DNA from 2 places in the Streptomyces sp. Root1310 genome. Region 2 is predicted to be linked to the other one. Evidence: riboswitches for the same ligand, from Rfam matches in the RefSeq annotation. Region 2 holds a riboswitch; the other holds the start of a gene.
What was found. A riboswitch is a leader RNA that binds a small molecule or an ion and turns the genes downstream of it on or off. The one in region 2 is predicted to bind S-adenosylmethionine.
Positions count from the first base shown of each region.

Region 1: another riboswitch for S-adenosylmethionine. It lies ahead of ASD48_RS46110 (putative leader peptide); the one in region 2 lies ahead of ASD48_RS26560 (amino acid ABC transporter permease).

Region 1 is NZ_LMEQ01000034.1:164,883-169,682, forward strand. Features, by position in the region: gene ASD48_RS39055 (PP2C family protein-serine/threonine phosphatase) at 1-1,232, shown strand, start outside; gene ASD48_RS39060 (ATP-binding protein) at 1,275-1,715, opposite strand; gene ASD48_RS39065 (AAA family ATPase) at 2,013-2,549, opposite strand; gene ASD48_RS39070 (SAM-dependent methyltransferase) at 2,768-3,583, shown strand; SAM riboswitch class IV at 3,750-3,859, shown strand; gene ASD48_RS46110 (putative leader peptide) at 3,878-4,009, shown strand; gene ASD48_RS39075 (ABC transporter substrate-binding protein) at 4,217-4,800, shown strand, end outside.
Region 2 is NZ_LMEQ01000023.1:559,449-564,248, forward strand. Features, by position in the region: gene ASD48_RS26545 (GNAT family N-acetyltransferase) at 1-54, opposite strand, end outside; gene ASD48_RS26550 (transporter substrate-binding domain-containing protein) at 213-1,235, opposite strand; gene ASD48_RS26555 (amino acid ABC transporter ATP-binding protein) at 1,334-2,137, opposite strand; gene ASD48_RS26560 (amino acid ABC transporter permease) at 2,134-3,114, opposite strand; SAM riboswitch class IV at 3,511-3,630, opposite strand; gene ASD48_RS26565 (glutathione S-transferase C-terminal domain-containing protein) at 3,697-4,593, opposite strand.

The sequences.
Region 1 (4,800 bases), on a different contig from region 2:
TGACTCCCGGATTCTGCGACGCGGCGTCCCTCTACCTGCTGGAGAGGTGGCGTGTCGAGGAGAACGCGCACGTCGGTGTGGACGCGCCCCGGATCGAGGCACGCCGGATGGCACTGCGTGTCGGGCCCGGCGCGCGGGAGGACTGGGAGGGCATGCTGCCGGTCGGCGAGGTGATCGCCTTCCCCCGGGACACGCCGTACGCCCGCGCGCTCACCGCGGGGCACGCGCAGATGCTGGACGCGGTGGACCCGCACACGTCCGAGCGGCTCATCGCCTCAGGGGACGGCGAGGCCCGCGTCTGCGACCTCCTGAACGTGGCGGCCTTCCTCGTCGTCCCGCTGCGGCTGCGGGACCTGTCGATCGGCTTCGTCACGTGCACCCGGGGACCGGGCCGTGCGCCGTTCGGCCCGGCGGACGTGGCCGCCGTGGAGGCACTGGCCGCGCGGGCCGCCGTGGCCCTCGACAACGCGCGCCGCTACGAGCGCGAGCGCCGGACCTCCCTGGCGATCCGCAACAGTCTGCCGCCGGGCACGGAGCAGGAGTTCGGCGGTTGCCGCACGGCGCACGGCTGTCTGCCCGCCGGGCAGGGCAACCTCGTCGGCGGTGACTGGTTCGACGTGCTGAAGCGGCCGGGCGACCGGGTCAGTCTGATCGTCGGGGACGCCATGGGGCACGGTCCCGAGTCCGCCGTCGCGATGATCCAGCTGCGCACCGCCGTCCGTACCCTGGCGGCGCTCGACATCCCCGCGGCCGACCTCATAGGACGGCTCGACACGCTCGCCGGCGACTCACCCGGCGTGTCCTTCGCGACCTGCATATACGCCGAGTGGGATGCCCGGCGGCGCACCTGCACCCTGGTGGGGGCGGGCCACCCTCCCCCGCTGTTGCGCGGCCCGGACGGCCGCACCGCTCCGGTCAGGCTGACCGGGGCGGGGCTGCCCCTCGGGCTCGGGGCGGGCAGCTACGAGGAGACCGTGCTGAGCGTGCCGGATCCGGCCCTGCTGGTGCTCTACAGCGACGGTCTGGTGGAGTCCCGCGACGCCGACATCGACCAGGAGATCAGCCGCCTCGCGCGCACCGTGGACGCGGCGGCCGCCGTCGAGCCCGTGGACGGCGACGGTCAGGACGCGCTGCCGTCCCTGTGCCGTCGGCTCCTGCACGCCCCGTCCGGCGCGGCCGGAGCCGACGACCGCACCCTGCTGCTGGCCGAACTGACCCCGGCCGGGTGCTGAGTCGCCGGTCCCGGGCGGCGCGTGCCGGGTTCCCGGGGCCGCTCAGTCCGTCATGGTCGCCCACACCGCGTTGCCGCCGGTGAGCCTCGACCGGGCGACTCCCCAGTTCTCGGCGAGCTGCTCCACGAGGAAGAGGCCGCGGCCGCCCTCGTCGTCCGGTCCGGGCTCGCAGCGGGGCAGGCCCCGTCCCGTACGGTCGTGATCGTGCACCTCCAGGCGCAGCCGCCCGTCCGTGACGAGTCCTACGCCGCACAGGAAACGGGCGCCGAGTGTGTGCCGTACGGCGTTGGTGGCCAGCTCGGACACGAGCAGCACGGTGTCCGCGCACAGCTCGCCCGGCAGCCGCCAGGCGGTCAGCCGCGCGCTCATGGCGCGGCGGGCCACCGAGACGCTGGAGCGGTGTGCCGGGAGTTCGATCCAGTGCGTCCGGTCGGGACTCCAGGTGTCCAAGGACCGGGGTGAGGACGTCGTGTGGGGGGACACGATGGTCGCCTTCCGTGGGGGGCGGCAGCAGCCTGAGGCGGGGAACGGTGAGCGACGGACCTACGGGGAGGGGGTGCTCCGTAGGGTCCCGGTGCCGCGATCGCCCGAGCGGACCAACTCCTGTGTGGGTGTCAGGGGGTTGGCGGGGGAACGCTCGAGTCCGGCAGCACGCTTCACACAAGTAATCATGCTCGCAACGAAGTTCAAGCTGCAACCGACTGCCTGATAATTCCAGCGCCCGGCATCCCTCCGGTTGCTCGCGTAAGTCGCCGTCGGGTGCGCGTCGGTGACGTTGCCTCAGGAGTTTTCCCGGGCGGGAAGCCGGTCGAGGCCTGTGTCGAGCATGATGCGGTCTACGGTCCACGGGAGCGTGCTGTCGGCGCCGATGACTGTCTCGACACCGCCCGGCAGCAGATCGAGCTCTCGGTACCAGGCGCGCAGGTCCGCCTCGGCGACCTCGTGGGCGATGGGCTTCGTGGCGTGACGCACCAGGGTCTCGGCGAGCGGCACATGAAGGTAGTAGCAGTGGGTCGGGCCGCGGTGCTCCCTGCGCAGTCGTTCGAGCATGGGCCCGTACCGGTCGGCGTGGAGGATGCCCTCCAGGACGACGTGGTAACCGGCGTCCAGGGCATAGCGGGCGACGGCCTCGATGAGCCCGATGTTCGCCGCGCCGGGCCGGTCGTGCTCGCGCAGCACGACCCGGCGGAGGTTGTCCTGCCCGACCAGGGCCAGGCCCCGGCCGAACCTCTCGCGGAGACCGGCCGCCACCGCCGACTTGCCCGAGGCGCTGTTGCCGCGCAGGACGACCAGCCGGGTCTCTGGGGTGCCCACCATCACGCGGCCCACGCTACCGGCCCGGCCGACTTCACCGCGCGGACGGCGTGCCCGACGGTACGGCCGGTCCACCCGGCAGGGGCACGTGGACCCGGAGGCCTCCGCCAGAGCACTGTTCGAATCGACCGAAAATGTGAACGGGTGTACGTGCCGGGGTCGTTGGGACGTAAGTTGTGGCTCGAACTGCCCACGCCTCGGCCGAAAGACGGACGCCCCTCATGACCGACCATGTGACCACGCCCGGTTCAGCGGCACCTCAGAAGATCGACACCTCGGTGCCGCACTCGGCACGCATCTGGAACTACTGGCTGGGCGGGAAGGACAACTACCCCGTCGACGAGCAGGCCGGTGACGCCTACACCGCCGTGTTCCCCGGCATCGTCACCATCGCGCGCAGCAGCCGCGCGTTCCTGCGCCGCAACATCACGTTCCTGGTCTCCGAGGCGGGCATACGGCAGTTCCTCGACGTCGGAACCGGCCTGCCGACCGCGGACAACACCCACGAGGTAGCCCAGCGTCTCGCCCCCGAGACCAGGATCGTCTACGTCGACAACGACCCGCTGGTCCTGGCCCACGCCCGCGCCCTGCTCTACTCCACCCCGGAGGGCGCGACCTCCTACGTCGACGCCAACGTGCTGGACCCGGAGCGCATCCTGGCGCGCGCCGCGGAGACGCTGGACTTCAGCCGCCCCACCGCGCTCATCCTCAGCAACATCCTGGGTCACGTCGCCGACCACGACCAGGCCCGGTCCATCGTCACCACGCTGATGGCGGCGCTGCCGTCCGGCAGCTACCTCTCCGTCAACGACGGTTCGCGGGGCATCGACCCGGTCTTCGAAGAGGCCCAGGACGCCTACAACGAAAGCGGCGCCGTCCCGTACAACCTGCGCTCCGTCGACGAGATCACGGCGTACTTCGACGGCCTGGAGCTCCTCGAGCCCGGAGTCGTCTCGGTCCCCCTCTGGCGCCCGGAGTCCACCTCCCCCGCCCCCGTCGTCATCGGCGAGCACGGCGGCCTCGCCCGCAAGCCGTAACCGCCCGCGCCGCCCTCCCCACCGGACGGGCGGGCGGCACGCACGGACACGGCTCCGCCGCACCCGCCGTCACCGCCGCACCGGCGGTGACGGCGGGTGCGGCGGAGCCGTTCAACTCTCCTACCGATATTGACGGATAATGTCAGTACTCCGTAAGATCGACCCCGGCATTGAGTGTCAGCGTCAAGCCCTGGCTAGCTGACCGGCAACCCTCCTCCGCGGTGGGGTGCTCCAGGTGAAAGCCCGGCAGGGTCACCGACTCTGCAAGCGCGTGGCCCTGTTCAGGGGCCTGAGATGGGGAGGACCAGCGTGCGGCACAGCGGCAACCTGAGCGCCTCGATCGCGACCGCGGCTCTGTTCTCCGGATTCTCCCGCCGCCGCCACATCGACCTGCGGCGTTCCGCCAGCTGTCTGTGTCAGGGCTGATCACGCCCCACACCGCAGGCTGACCCCCGCCCACGGCGCGGTCACGCCGTCATCGACGTCGCCGTCGACACCCTCGTCGGCGCCCCCCTCCCCCTGAACAGTTCTGAGCAGTGCCGCCCCGTGCGGGGCCGGCACCCTCCGCGCATCGCCATGGCCGCGTGTCGCGCCGGCATGTGCGCGGTGACCTTGGAGTAGGAGAACCATCCCGTGACAGCGCATCCGGATTCCCGTACCCCCCGGTGGGCGGCGCTCGCCGCACTCGTGACCGGCAGCCTTCTGCTCAGCGCCTGCTCATCCAGCGGCAGCGGCAGCGCGAGCGGCGCGGGCGGCAGCCCGAGGTCGGGTGGCACCCTCACCTTCGCGGTGGGTTCCGACGCCGGCTGCGTGGATCCGCAGCAGGTGGGCAGCAACGACACCATCTACTCACTGCGCCAGGTCGTGGACTCCCTGACCGACCAGGACCCCAAGACCGGCAAGATCGTGCCGTGGCTCGCGAAGAGCTGGGACATCAGCTCGGACACGACGACGTTCACGTTCCACCTGAGATCAGGGGTGACCTTCAGCGACGGGACACCGCTCACCGCGCAGGTGGTCAAGGACAACTTCGACGCGGTGCCCAAGCTCGGCGCCCTCGGCACACTCGCCCAGGGGTACCTGAGCGGCGTGGAGAGCACCACCGCCGTCGACCCGCTCACCGTGCGGGTGAGGTTCAAGCAGCCCAACGCCCAGTTCCTGCAGGCCACGGCCACGCACTCGCTGGGGATCGAGTCGTCGGCGAGCGTCCACAGAAG
Region 2 (4,800 bases):
CGGGTGGATGTCGGCCGGAGCTCCGCCTCCGCGGAGGTCGATCGGGGTGGTCACGGAGGCGCAGTTCCCTTCCAGTCGTTGCTGTCGTGCCTGTCGTACCTGTCGTTGCTGTCGTGCCTGTCGTACCTGTCGTACCTGTCGTACCTGTCGTTGCTGTCGTTGCTGTCGTGCCTGACTCAACCTGTATGCGTCAGCGCGGTGGTGACGAACAGTCAGGAATTGTCCAGCGGCAGACCGGGCGGGTTGATCTCGGACTTGGCGACGGCCTCGTTGGAGAGGTTGTAGGCCGCCAGCCACTTGGCGTACTGACCGTGCTCGATCAGGTAGTTGATGGCGTCCGCGACCGGCTTGGCGAGACCGCTGTCCTTCTTGGCGGTGGCGGCGATCAGGCCCTGGAGCGACTCACCGGCGCCGGAGAAGGTGCCCGCGTTGCGGGTGGCGTTGGCCTTGCCCGCCGTCTGCGAGACGTTGTAGGCGATGCCGGGGTTGGGTCCGAAGAACGCGTCGATCTTGCCGCTGGCGAGCGCCAGGTAGATGCCGTTGCGGTCCGGGTAGTACTTGACGGTGAGCTTCTTGCCCTCGGACTCCAGCTTCTTCTTCCACTCCAGGAGGATCTTCTCCTGGTTGGTGCCGGAGCCGACGGTGACGGTCAGACCGGCGAGGTTCTCGTAGTCGCCGTCGAAGTTCCACGTGCTGGACTTCTTGACCTCCCAGCCGAGGTTGTCCTGGCGGTAGGAGGCGAACTCGTACTTCTTCTTGCGCTCCTCGGTGTCGGTGATGTTCGAGAAGCCGACGTCGACCTTGCCGCTGTCGATGCCGACGAAGAGGTTCTCCCAGGTGAAGTTCTTCGTCTCCGACTTCAGTCCGAGGACCGCGGCCACCAGACGGCCGAGGTCGGGCTCGGCGCCGGTGAGGGTCTTCTGGTCGTCACCGACGTAGGCGAGCGGGGCGAAGCCGGAGGGCAGGGCGCCGATACCGATGTTCAGCTTGCCGCTCTTCTTGATCGCGTCGGGCAGTTCGGCGCTGATGGACTTGACCTCGGAGACCTTCAGGGCGGTCTCCTCGGCGGCGCCGTTGGACACCCGGCCGATGGTCACGCTGCCGGCCGCGCTGCCGGTCGTGGTGGCGGCCTCGCTGTCACCACCGCAGGCGGCGAGCCCGGTGGCGAGGGTGGCGACCGCGGTCGCCACGGTGATGCCGCGAATCAGGCTGCGTCGGGTGAAGTGGGCAGACATGGGCGTCCTTTGTGACTGGTGTGACTGGGCGAGAGGGTGGTGGCGGGGGGGAGGTGGCGTGGTGGAGCTGTGGGGGGGGAGGGTGGGGCTCTTCGGTGTCAGAGCACCTTGCTGAGGAAGTCCCGGGTCCGCTCGTGCCGCGGATTTTCGAGGACCTCCCCCGGCGGGCCCTGCTCGACGATCTTCCCGTCGTCGATGAAGACGACCCGGTCGGCGACCTCGCGGGCGAAGCCGACCTCGTGGGTGACGATGACGAGGGTGGTGCCGCTGGTCGCCAGGTCCTTGATGACGGCGAGGACCTCGCCCACGAGCTCGGGGTCGAGGGCGGAGGTGGGCTCGTCGAAGAGGATGACGCCGGGGCGCAGCGCGAGGGCGCGGGCGATGGCTACACGCTGCTGCTGGCCGCCGGACAGCTGCCGGGGATAGGCGCCGGCCTTGTCGGCGAGGCCCACCCGGTCCAGGAGTTCCCGGGCCAGTTCCAGGGCCGCGGGCTTGGCGAGCCGCCCGGTGGCGACCGGCGCGGCGGCGACGTTGTCGAGGACGGTCAGGTGCGGGAAGAGGTTGAAGTTCTGGAAGACGAAGCCGATCCGGCCGCGCTGGGCCAGGATGGCCCTTTCGCTCAGCTCGCGCAGCCGGTCGCCGTTGCGGCGGACGCCGATCAGCTCGCCGTTGATGCTGACATAGCCGATCTCGGGCTTCTCCAGGTGGTTGACGACCCGCAGCAGGGTGGACTTGCCGGAGCCGGACGGGCCGAGGATCACGGTGACCTCGCCGGGCCGCACGGTCAGGCTCACACCGTCCAGGACCCGGTGGGCGCCGTACCACTTGTGCACGTCGTGCACCTCGACGGCGGCGGGCACGATCCCGGCGGTGCCGGTGCTCTGCACGGTCTCGGTGGTCATACGGCGGCCTCCCGGCGGATGCGGGCCCGCAGGTCGGTGAGACCGGTCCGCAGTTTCTGAAGCGGCGTCGGCGGCAGGGACCGCGTGGCGCCCCGGGCGTAGTACCGCTCGACGTAGAACTGGACGACGGAGACGAGGCTGGTCAGGATCAGGTACCAGACGGTGACGACCAGCAGCAGCGGCACGATGTCGCCGGGGTAGGTGGCCCCCATGGTCTGCGCGGTGCCGAACAGGTCGAGCAGGGACACGTAGAAGACCAGTGAGGTGGACTTGACCAGGCCGATCAGCTGGTTGACGTAGTTCGGTGTGATCGATCGCAAGGCCTGCGGGAAGACGATCTTCCAGAACTGGTAGCGCTTGGGCAGGCCGAGCGCGGCGGCCGCCTCGTGCTGGCCCTGGTCGACGGAGAGGATGCCGCCGCGGACCACTTCGGCGGCGTAGGCCGCCTCGTTGAGACTGAGGCCGACGACGGCGATCACCATGTCGGTGGCCAGCCGGGACTCGTCGAAGCGGAAGAACGCCGGGCCGAAGGGCACCCCGACACTCAAAGTCTGGTACAGGGCGCTGAAGTTGTAGAGGAAGAGCAGCACCACGATCAGCGGGATGGAGCGCAGCGCCCACACGTAGATCCAGCTGACCGCGCGCAGCACCGGGCTCTTCGAGAGCCGGGCGAGGGCGAGCAGGATGCCGCCCAGCAGGCCCAGCACCGCGCTGTAGGCGGCCACTTCCAGGGTGATCAGCAGTCCGTCGAGGATGACCGGCCGCAGGAACCAGTAGCCGAAGCGGTCCCACTGGTAGAAGGGGTTGGAGATCAGTCCGTGCGTGAACTGCGCCACCAGGACCAGGGCCACGGCGGTGGCGATCCAGCGGCCGGGCTTGCGCAGCGGCTGGACGCGCTGGGCGGTGAGCTTCTCCGACGGGACGTCGAGGGCGGGTGCGGGTTCGGCGAGGGTCACGGCGCCTGGGGGTTCACTCATGAGGGGCTCCGGCGGGAGTCGGACACCCCGGGTCACGGCGGACGTGCGTGGCCGGACGCGCTTGTGCGGGGCGGCGGGGACCGCTCCGCGGGCGCGAACAGGGCATGGCGCACGGATGCGTACAGGAGACCGGGGTGGGGCGGACAACGGCACACCGCTCGGGCGGTGTTCGTCAGGAACGCGGAGGCGGGGCTGCGGTGCGAGGGGTTCGTTCAGCCCCGACAGCGGGCACGGCCCGGTGCGGTACACAGTGCGCTGTTCACGCGCAGGAGGTCGACGGCGCGGTTGGCGACGAGGATGTCGAGGTACGGCCGTACGCAGCCCCGGGGGCGACGGGGCGCCGTCCGATGAGCTGCGTACATGTCCGTCACCATCACTGTTCCGGCCCCCGAGGGGCCCTCGCGCTTACCGATACGTCATTACCGAAACGTCGGTCCGGTCGTCACCTGGGGCACCCCACCGCGGAGCGAGGGTTGCCGGTCAGCTAGCCAGGGCTTGTCGCTGACGCTCATGACCGTTCTGGGCCGTAAGTAAGACAGTTGCCCGAACGAATGTCAACGGTTGTCCGGTGGGTGGACCGGTTCAGGGCCGGTTGACCTGCGGTCGGACCACCGAACCGGCTTCCGCGTGGGTCTCCCAGTCCAGGATCTGGACGGCGGCGCCGGCGGCCTCCAGGCCCTGGCAACGGGCGTGGTGACGGCGGGCGATGGCGTCCAGGTCGAGGTGGGCGCCGAAGGCCGGGCGGGCGGCCAGCCGACGGGCGTAGGCCCACAGCGCGGGGTGGTCGGCGATGCGGTGCACGGCGGCCGCGTCCAGGTGGTAGCGGTGCACGGTGTCGAGTTGGACCAGGGCGACCCACAACTCGACGTCTGCTGCCGTGATCTGATCGCTGATCAGGTGCTCGTGGGCACCGAGCCCTCGCTCCAGCACCCCGAGTGTGGTGAGCAACGTGTCGAGGGCGGCGGTGCGCTCCGCCTCCTCGGCGTCGGCCGCTCCGGCGCGCTGGGCGGCCTCCTCGATGCCCTGGGCGCACATCCGCTCCACGGCCTCGATCTGCGACTCCGCGCCGCACGGGTACAGGGTGGGCCGGCCGCCGCCGAAGTGCCGGGCCAGGTCCCGGGCGATGTCGGGGCCGTGGCTGCTCACGATGCGCCCGGACCAGTCGTCGCTGAGCACGGGCGCGAGGGCGGGGCCGGTGTACCGGTGCGCGCTGGCGTCGTACAGCGGACGCAGCGCCGAGTGACCTCCGTCGGGGCAGTCCGGGACGGCGGGCAGGAAGGTGACCGGGCAGGCCTTGTCCAGGCCGAGGAGGCTGTGGGTGACGGCGATGCGCAGACAGTCGGGGTCGGCCGCCGCCAGATGGAGGCGGTAGCGGCGCGGCACCGCGTAGTGGCCGCTGCGCGCGTCCCGGCCGATCCGGCCCCGGAAGGCGGCGGTGGGCCGGGTGGACGGGTGGGCGGCCAGTGGTGTGAAGGACATGACTCTCCCCGGGGGCGGGACGCACGAGGGACGTGCGCGCGGCGGATGCGACGTCGAAGAGGGAGGTGCGGGAGGTACGGAGGTACGGGAGGCACGGAGGTACGTACCTCGCGGACCTCGTCCGCACGTGCCGGGTGCGGCCGCGTCCGCGGGACACCGCCGGTGCGGTTCGGCGCGGGGACGGGCCCGGCTCAGTCCCGGAACCTG